2 regions of the Geobacter pickeringii genome follow, and region 2 is predicted to be linked to the other one. Evidence: riboswitches for the same ligand, from Rfam matches in the RefSeq annotation. Region 2 holds a riboswitch; the other holds the start of a gene.
What was found. A riboswitch is a leader RNA that binds a small molecule or an ion and turns the genes downstream of it on or off. The one in region 2 is predicted to bind magnesium.
Positions count from the first base shown of each region.

Region 1: it holds a riboswitch for magnesium, as region 2 does, so the genes downstream of both, GPICK_RS01325 (ABC transporter permease) here and GPICK_RS14980 (NRAMP family divalent metal transporter) in region 2, are expected to answer to the same signal.

Region 1 covers NZ_CP009788.1:289,806-294,218, forward strand. Annotated here, with positions in the region: gene GPICK_RS01305 (RNA-binding S4 domain-containing protein) at 1-167, shown strand, start outside; gene GPICK_RS01310 (uracil-DNA glycosylase family protein) at 180-890, shown strand; gene GPICK_RS01315 (MaoC family dehydratase) at 905-1,381, shown strand; gene GPICK_RS01320 (thiol-disulfide oxidoreductase DCC family protein) at 1,447-1,863, shown strand; M-box (ykoK) riboswitch at 1,934-2,103, shown strand; gene GPICK_RS01325 (ABC transporter permease) at 2,500-4,200, shown strand; gene GPICK_RS01330 (ABC transporter ATP-binding protein) at 4,213-4,413, shown strand, end outside.
Region 2 covers NZ_CP009788.1:3,294,223-3,298,635, reverse strand. Annotated here, with positions in the region: gene GPICK_RS14990 (sigma-54-dependent transcriptional regulator) at 1-205, shown strand, start outside; gene GPICK_RS14985 (lytic transglycosylase domain-containing protein) at 215-967, shown strand; M-box (ykoK) riboswitch at 1,226-1,393, shown strand; gene GPICK_RS14980 (NRAMP family divalent metal transporter) at 1,713-2,984, shown strand; gene GPICK_RS17610 (hypothetical protein) at 2,997-3,170, shown strand; gene GPICK_RS14975 (magnesium transporter MgtE N-terminal domain-containing protein) at 3,184-4,413, shown strand, end outside.

The DNA of each region.
Region 1 (4,413 bases), 610 kb from region 2:
ACAGCTTCCTCAAGGCGGAGAACATCGTGGCGAGCGGCGGCGAGGCGAAGATTCTCATCGCCGAAGGGGGGGTGCGCGTCAACGGCGAGACCGAACTGCGCCGGGGGCGGAAGCTGCGGCCCGGCGACCGGGTCGAGGTCGGCGGCGAGACCTTTTGCGTCGAATAAAGGAGAATCCCGGTGGATCTCGTTTCGATAGCCGAAGAACTCTCCACCGTCCTGGAGAGCCTGGCCTTCTCCCGGCCGGTGGCCCATGTCTACAACCCCCTCCGCTACGCCCGGGCCCCCCACGGGGAGTACCTGCGCCGTTTCGGCACCCCCCCCAAGGAGGCGGTCTTCGTCGGGATGAACCCCGGCCCGTGGGGGATGGCCCAGACCGGCGTCCCCTTCGGCGAGATCGAGGTGGTAAAGGAGTGGCTCGGGATCAACGGCTCGGTGGAGAAGCCTGCCGACGAACACCCGAAGAAGCGGGTCGACGGTTTCGCCTGCCGGCGGAGCGAGGTGAGCGGCCGGCGGCTCTGGGGGCTCATCCGCGAGCGGTTCGGGGAGCCGGAGCGGTTCTTCGCCCGCTTTTTTGTCCTTAACTATTGTCCCCTCCTCTTTTTGACCGCCGAGGGGGGGAACGTCACCCCGGACAAGATCCGGACGGCGGAGCGGGAGCGGCTCACCCTCCTCTGCGACCGGGCCCTGCGCCGGGCGGTGGAGTACCTGGCGCCGCAGGTGGTGATCGGCGTGGGAGGCTTTGCCGAAGAGCGCTGCCGCGAGGCCCTGGCAGGCCTGGATCTCCGCATCGGCCGGATCATCCACCCGAGCCCGGCAAGCCCCGCCGCCAACCGGGACTGGGCCGGCACGGCGCTCCGGCAGCTCCACGAACTCGGCATCGAATTCTGACGCAAGGAGCCCCCATGGCCGCTGCGGACGATCTCATCGCGTTCCTCGCCCCGAAGCTCGGCACCGAAATCCACGTGGGTCCCTGGCTCGCCGTGGACCAGGGGCGGATCGACGCCTTTGCCGCCGCCACCGGCGACATCCAGTGGATCCACACCGACCCGGAGCGGGCCCGGCATGAGTCACCCTACGGCACCACCATTGCCCACGGCTTCCTCACCCTGTCGCTCCTCCCCTTCCTCACCGAGGCCAACGCCCCGGGACAGTTCGAGCGGAATTACCCCGGGATGCGGCTGCGGGTCAACTATGGTCTGAACCGGGTCCGCTTCCCGGCGCCGGTGAAGACCGGCTCCCGCATCCGGGCCCGGACCGTCCTCGCCGCCCTGGAACCCCTGGGCGCCGCAGTGCAGATCACCTACGAAATCACCGTGGAGATCGAGGGGGAGGCAAAGCCTGCCTGCGTGGTGGAGCAGCTCTTCCGGCTCTCCCCCTGAGGCTGGTTGCCGTCGGCCGGTTCCGTGGTATAGGTTTCGGAATGCTCCGACTGCGAGGTCTGCCGATGCCAGTTCCTCCCGAATTCCCCCTGAGAGTCTTCTACGACGGCTCATGCTCCGTCTGCGCGGCGGAGATGGCCCGCTACCGGGCGAAGAACCACGGCGGGCGCCTCGTCTTCGTCGACATCGGCGACCCCGCCTTCGATCCCGCCCCCTACGGCATCCCTCTCGACGCCTTCATGGCCCAGATGCACGCCATCGACCGCTCCGGACGGGTCTATCGCGCCGTAGAGGCCTTCTGGGCCATCTGGCAGGCCTTCCCCGCATCGACACTCTACGGTCTTCTCGGCACCCTCGTCATGCTTCCCGGCGTGAACCTCCTGGCTCGGCTCGGCTACCGGGGCTTCGCCCGGATCAGAACGTATCTACCCCGGCGCACCCCCCTCTGTACCGGCGGCTCCTGCCGCATTGACCGCCATTGAATCCTTCCGGCGTTCCCTTTCTGACACTCCACGCTGTTGACATTTCCTCAAAAAGTATTTTATAAGATGCACTGTTCCTCGTTAGCATGAGGCGTTTGCACAAACACAGGCTACTGCCCGGAAACGTCGAAAGACGCCAATGGGTAGACCAGGTCTTGCCGGATTAAGGCTTGACTTAAGGTAGCTGGTTCCCATGGACCTACGTTGTGCACTGCTGAAAACCTACGAGAGGGGAACCACGGCACGCAATCCATCAGGCCACGGTTCTCCGTGGCTTTTTTTGTTGCTCAACGTCAAAAGCGAAAGGTGGTGGTGATCCGCATTGGGCAGTCATAGTAGCAGCTTCTTCAGCATCTTTCCGCCGATCCATCAGGTAATCCTTCACGTGCTCCCTCCACTCCCCTGCCTTGAAGATTGACCGCTGGCGTTGTGCGGGTAAATCAGGCAGGGAAAGTTCTATCCTTTCCCTTACAAGCTCATATTGATTTTTGATTTCACGTCACAAAGTCGTTGTGCTGTGGTATGCACGAGTCCGCGCGCCGAAGGCGCTGTGCGGACCCGCACCGATGGCTTGCGGCAGATGCCATTCCGTTTGGCGTCATGGATGGAACTATGAAAAACTCGACCGATCAGCACTTGAAAATTCGCCTTAACCCTTGGGACGTGGTGGCCTTCCTGCTCGTCATGGGGATTGTCACGCTTTTGGCATGGGGCAGCCGCCAGATGGCAGTCCCCTACACCCCCGGCGAACAGATTCCACTCTCCCTCGATCCTGTCCGTCTGCCCGTCTATGCCCTGCGCAGCGTACTGCGCATGGCGGCGGCCCTGGTCTGTTCCCTCCTGTTCACGTTCAGCTATGCGACGCTGGCGGCGAAGAGCCGTCGTGCAGAAGCCGTCCTGATCCCTGTTCTCGACATTCTCCAGTCGGTGCCGATCCTCGGCTTTCTTTCAGTCACGGTAACCGGTTTTATCGCCCTGTTTCCAGGCAGCCTGTTGGGGGTCGAGGCGGCATCGATCTTTGCCATCTTCACCTCTCAGGCATGGAACATGGCTTTCAGCTTCTATCAATCACTGCGCATCGTACCCAGGGAGCTTCAGGAGGCATCCATCCTCTTCGGGCTTTCGCCCTGGCAGCGCTTCTGGAGGCTGGAAGCCCCGTTTGCTACGCCGGGGCTGATCTGGAACACCATGATGTCGGTCTCCGGCGGCTGGTTTTTCGTGGTTGCTTCAGAGGCCATAACCGTGGGAAAGACCGCCGTGACCCTCCCCGGCATCGGCTCCTATGTTGCCCAGGCCATCCAGGAAAAGAACCTGCTCGCCATTGCCTGGGCGCTCTGCACCATGCTGGTGGTGATCCTGATCTATGACCAACTCCTCTTCAGGCCGCTGGTGGCCTGGGCCGAAAAGTTCAAATTCGAACTGACCGAAAGCCAGGAGAGTGCCGAGTCGTGGGTGCTCCTCCTCTTCAAGCGGGCGAGGTTCCTCCGTGCCGGGATTGAGGGAATTGGCCAGCTGTGGGGATTCTTTTCTGATCGTCTGCCGAGATTGCCGCGAGTGAAGCTGCAGCACCGGCCACCTTCGCGTATGCTGGAGATTTTGTCTGCCGTGCTCTGGCATGTCTGCCTCTGGGGTGGCATGGCAGCTGGCGTGTGGCTCCTGGTCAGGTTTGTCGGCAGGGGAGTCGATCACTCTGAAATCATCAGGGTCTTTGGGCTGGGACTGATCACCCTGGCACGGGTCATCATCCTGCTGGTGCTGGCGTGTCTGATCTGGGTGCCGCTGGGGGTGATCATTGGCCTCAATCCACGCTGGTCAACCAGGGTGCAGCCGCTCGCCCAGTTTCTGGCGGCCTTTCCGGCCAACCTTCTTTTCCCCGTGGCGGTGGTCCTGATGGTGCGGTATCGTCTTTCTCCGGAGGTCTGGACTGCGCCGCTCATGATTCTCGGAACCCAATGGTATATCCTCTTCAACGTCATCTCCGGGGCCGCAGCAATACCGACCGACTTGCGCGAAGCTGCCCGCAACCTGGGGGTCTCCGGCTGGCAACTCTGGCAGAGACTGCTCTTGCCCGGCATTTTCCCGACTCTGGTGACCGGGTTGATAACCGCCTCCGGGGGCACATGGAACGCCAGCATCGTTGCCGAAGTGGTCAGTTGGGGAGACACCAGGCTCACGGCCACCGGCCTCGGCTCCTACATCGCCCAATGGACCGAAAAGGGAGACTATCCGCACATCGTTCTCGGCATTGCCGTCATGAGCCTCTATGTGGTGGCGTTCAATCGCTACTTCTGGCGCCGGCTCTACACCATAAGCCAGACCAGGTTTCGCCTGGACTGAAAGGAAGCGCACATGGAAGCACTTCGCACTGACAACACGCTGCTCAGGCTCACAAACATCAAGAAGTCGTACAAGAAGAGCGAGGGGGATGAGCACTTGGTTCTCGACGGGGTCGATCTCACCATTTCCGAAGGTGAAATTGTCGCCCTGCTCGGTCGTTCCGGCTCTGGTAAGTCCACGCTGCTACGCATCATTTCCGGACTGACGCGACAG
Region 2 (4,413 bases):
CTCCGAGGCGATGGCGCTTCCCGACAGCGGCATCTGCCTCAACACCGTCGTGGAAGAGTTCGAAAACGGCCTGATCATGCAGGCCCTCAAGAAGACCGGGGGGAACAAGAAGGAGGCTGCCCTTCTTCTCAACCTCAAACGGACCACGCTGATCGAAAAATTAAAAAAGAGAAAACTCGATTCGGTTGCCACGTCTTTTGCATAAGACGTGGGCATGATAATCGATTCGCTTGCACAGCTCCAGGCCGCCGCACCAACGACCAAAGAACGGGGTGAAACCTCCTCCGCTCCTGGCGATGACGCCCGGTTTGCCTCCCTCCTTACCTCCACTCTCGGCGGCTCCTCGTTGCCGGGGAGTCGCCCTAAAACCGCTGCCGCCGCTGCCGAACTGCTCCGCCTCGACATGATGCGAAGTGCCTTTTCCCTCGGGGATTCCGACGGGGGCGGGACCGTGCCCTCTCCTTCCCGGGCCATGGAACTGGTTCTGAAGAGCTTCGCGGAAAACGGTCGGAAATCCGACACCCCCGTCCCGGCATCCGCTGCGGTTTCTGGTGACGAGACGCTGCCGACACCCGAAGTGAATGCCGGCAACTGGCTCGACGACGTCGTCCAGCGCGCATCGCGTCGCTACGGAGTCGATGTCGGGCTGATCAAGGCAGTTATCAAGGCGGAGAGCAATTTCAACCCCAACGCGGTTTCTCCTGCCGGCGCCCAGGGGCTCATGCAACTCATGCCGGCGACGGCGCGGGGGTTGGGAGTCAGCAACTCCTTTGATCCCGAGCAGAATGTCATGGCGGGGACCCGATTTCTCAAGGACCTCCTCGACCGTTACCAGGGAAACGTCGATAAGGCTCTGGCCGCCTACAACTGGGGGCCGGGAAACGTCGACCGGAAGCCCCATCTCCTCCCCCGTGAGACACGGGAATATCTTGCCCGGGTCAAGGGGTACTGCGCGACGATGGCCTAGGGGCAGGGCTGGCGGCATATCTGGATGAAAGAAGGCTTCGGTGACGATCTCCGGGGCCTTTTCCGTGTGAAGTGGAGGGCACGTTTCAGCGAACAAAAGATGCCGGCAACTGCCGAATCGGGGTTACGCTGAGGAGAAAGGCCCGCATTCCGGGCGTCCCTGAGAGGCCTCACTTTGAACGAGTGCGGTTGAGGTGGGATTTTAGTCTCGCGGTGATAACAAAATGTTGACAACGACAAGAGAGTGAAATATTTATATGGAGTTCCTCGTTAGCATGAGGCGTTTGCACAAACAGAGGCTACTGCCCGGAAACGTCGAAAGACGCCAATGGGTAGACCAGGTCTTGCCGGATTAAGGCTTGACTTAAGGTAGCTGGTCATCTGACCTACGTTGTGCACTGCTGAAAACCTACGAGTGGGGAATCACGGCACGTTGTGTTCAGGCCACGGTTCTCCGTGGCTTTTTTTGTATCCATGTCGAAAGCGAAAGGTGGTGGTTATCCAATTGGACAGTCATAGTAGGCAAACGATTCATATGTAGATCCCGGCGGTAACCCCCCCAAGACTCCTTCAGGTTTTTCCGCTGGGCCACACTTCACCTGGCCGGCGGAGAGACTCCCCATAGACCCCCCTCTCCCCAAGCCCAACCATGTCAGCATATTGATTCGCAGCATAGCGCTTGAACAGCGTTATTGGTCCGTGGTTCGTCTAATTCTCGGTAACATATCGGCTGAAGGAGGTTTCACGTGTTCAGTGTCTCACAGCTTTACTACGAATTTCGCCGCATCTGGAAGGCGATCAAGCTCTTTTTCATCATATCCGGTCCCGGAATCGTCGTCATGGTGGCCGACAATGACGCCGGCGGCATTACGACATATGCCGCCACCGGCGCCAAGTATGGCTATCACCTGATCTGGTTCCTTCTTATCCTGATTCCGGTGGCCTACTATGTCCAGGAGATGACCGTCCGTTTGGGGGCAGTCACCAAGCGGGGCCATGGCGAAGCGATTTTTGCCGGCTTTGGCGCCTTCTGGGGCTGGTTCTCCCTGATCGACCTGATGGTGGTCAACTGGCTGACCCTGGTGACGGAATTTATCGGCATGACCTCCTCGCTCAGGATTTTCGGCATCCCGCCATGGCTCACGGTCATTGGCGTATGTATCATTATGTTGATCATGGTGGTACAGGGGAACTACTGGACGTGGGAAAAGATCGCGATCCTGTTTTGCGCCGTAAACCTGATCTACATCCCCGGCGCCTTCATCGTCAATCCATCGATGAAGGACATCATGCACTTGGGATTCGTACCGCACCTGCCGCCGGGAGGATTCACCAACGAGCTGTTCTTCTTCATCATGGCCAACATCGGCACCACCATCGCCCCGTGGATGCTCTTCTTCCAGCAGAGCGCCGTCGTGGACAAGGGGACGAAGGAGAAGGACATCCCATGGGGGAAGGTTGATACCTTCGTCGGGTCGATCATCACCGTGGTGGTGGCGATCTTCATCGTTATCGTCACCGGCACGATCCTGCCGGGCGTCAATATCGACGATGCGGCTCAGGCGTCACGGATGCTGATGAAGTACAACAAATATGCCGGTGCCTTCATGGCCATCGGCCTGTTCGACGCGGGCTTCCTTGGCGCCATCTGCATCTCCCTGGCCAGTTCCTGGGCCTTCGGCGAGGTCTTCGGCTGGGCCCACTCGCTCAACAACAAGATTCGCGAGGCCCCATGGTTCTACGGAAGCTACTTCCTGTCCCTCATAACCGCCGGCTGTGTTGTGCTGATCCCTAAAGCGCCGCTGGTGCTGATCACCCTGTTCGTGCAGGTGGTTGCCGTCACCCTGCTGCCGGCCGCTCTGGTCTTCCTGATACTCCTTTTGAACAACAAGAAGACCATGGGGGAGTATACAAATACCCTCTGGCAGAATATCGTCACCACGACCATAGTGGTGGGTATCGTCATCTTGTCTACCCTTTACGGGATCAGCGCCCTGTTCCCGGACATGTTCAAATAGGAGGTATGCACCATGATCAGAGATTTCTTCTCCCACAACTTTGCCAAGGTGCGGGAAATCAATAAAAAGTATGCCAAGCCGAACGTGGAGATGTCCGGATGGGTAAAAGGTTCCCTGCTTTTTCTGCGCCTCTACCTGATCTTCCTGGTCGGTCTGCTGCTGTACAAATTCATCACCATGCTCTGAAAGGAGGTGCGCCATGACACCCATGAAAAATTCCCAGAATGATCAGGTGTTCTTCCTGAGTGACCTGACCGGCATCCCGGTGCGCAACCAGGGCAAAAAGATCGGCAAGCTGGATGATCTCCTGATCGTAGAGCACGAAAAGGTTGCCGTGGTGACCCATGTCATCGTGAATCGCCCCTTCGGCCACAAGTCACTGCTTATTCCCTTCGGGAAGGTCGGTGAACTGAAACGGGACGGGATCGAACTCTCCCTCCCCACGGTGGAGGCATTTGAAGGCGAACCGGAAGAAAACCAGGTACTGCTCAAGGACCACATCCTGGACAAGAAGGTCATCGATCTGGATGGCAATGAAATCGATGTGGTGTATGACGTGAAACTGGTGTTGCGGAGCGGGAGCCTCTACGCCACGGATGTGGATTTCAGCCGCTATGGCCTGCTGAAAAGGCTCGGGCTGCGCTACGTGGCGCAATTCGCCTACCACCTGGCAGAGATGTTCAAGAAGGAGACCATCCCCTGGACGTATGTTCAGCGACTGCCGGAGAAGATCGGGAGTTTCAAGGGGAATGTACAGCTCAATATTCTCAAGGAGGCACTGCCGGAGATCCATCCCGTTGATTTGGCCGATATTCTGGAGGAGCTCTCCGAGGAGCAGCGCCTGGCCATCTTCAACGAACTGGAGACGGACCATGCCTCCGATACGCTGGAAGAGATGGAGCCCCGGGTGCAGCGCAGCCTGATCTCATCCATGGACAAGGAGCGGGTCGCCGACCTGATCGACGAGATGACCCCTGCCCAGGCGGCGGATGTCCTCTCGGTCCTTCCCACAGACCAAGCGGAAGAGATTCTCGACCTGATGGAGCATGACGAAACCGAAAAGATCGAAGCGCTTCTGGAAAACCAGGTCGACACCATCGCCAACCTGACAACCAATGCCTACATCAGGTTTGTGCCCGACACCCATTCCGACCTGGTCATTGCCGCGTACCGCAAGGCGGGCGAGGAGTCGGACGTACTAGATTACATTTACGTCGTGGATCACGACAACAAACTCAAGGGGGTTGTCAGTCTTCCGGAACTGCTGATGGCCAAGCAGAGCACGCCGCTCTCCGAGATCATGACCACCCAGGTTATCAGTCTCGACAGCACTGACACCCTTGAAGCTGCTGAAGAGAAATTCAAGCGCTATGGGTTTTCAGCCTTGCCGGTGCTTGATGGTGAAGATACGATCCAAGGCGTGGTTCCC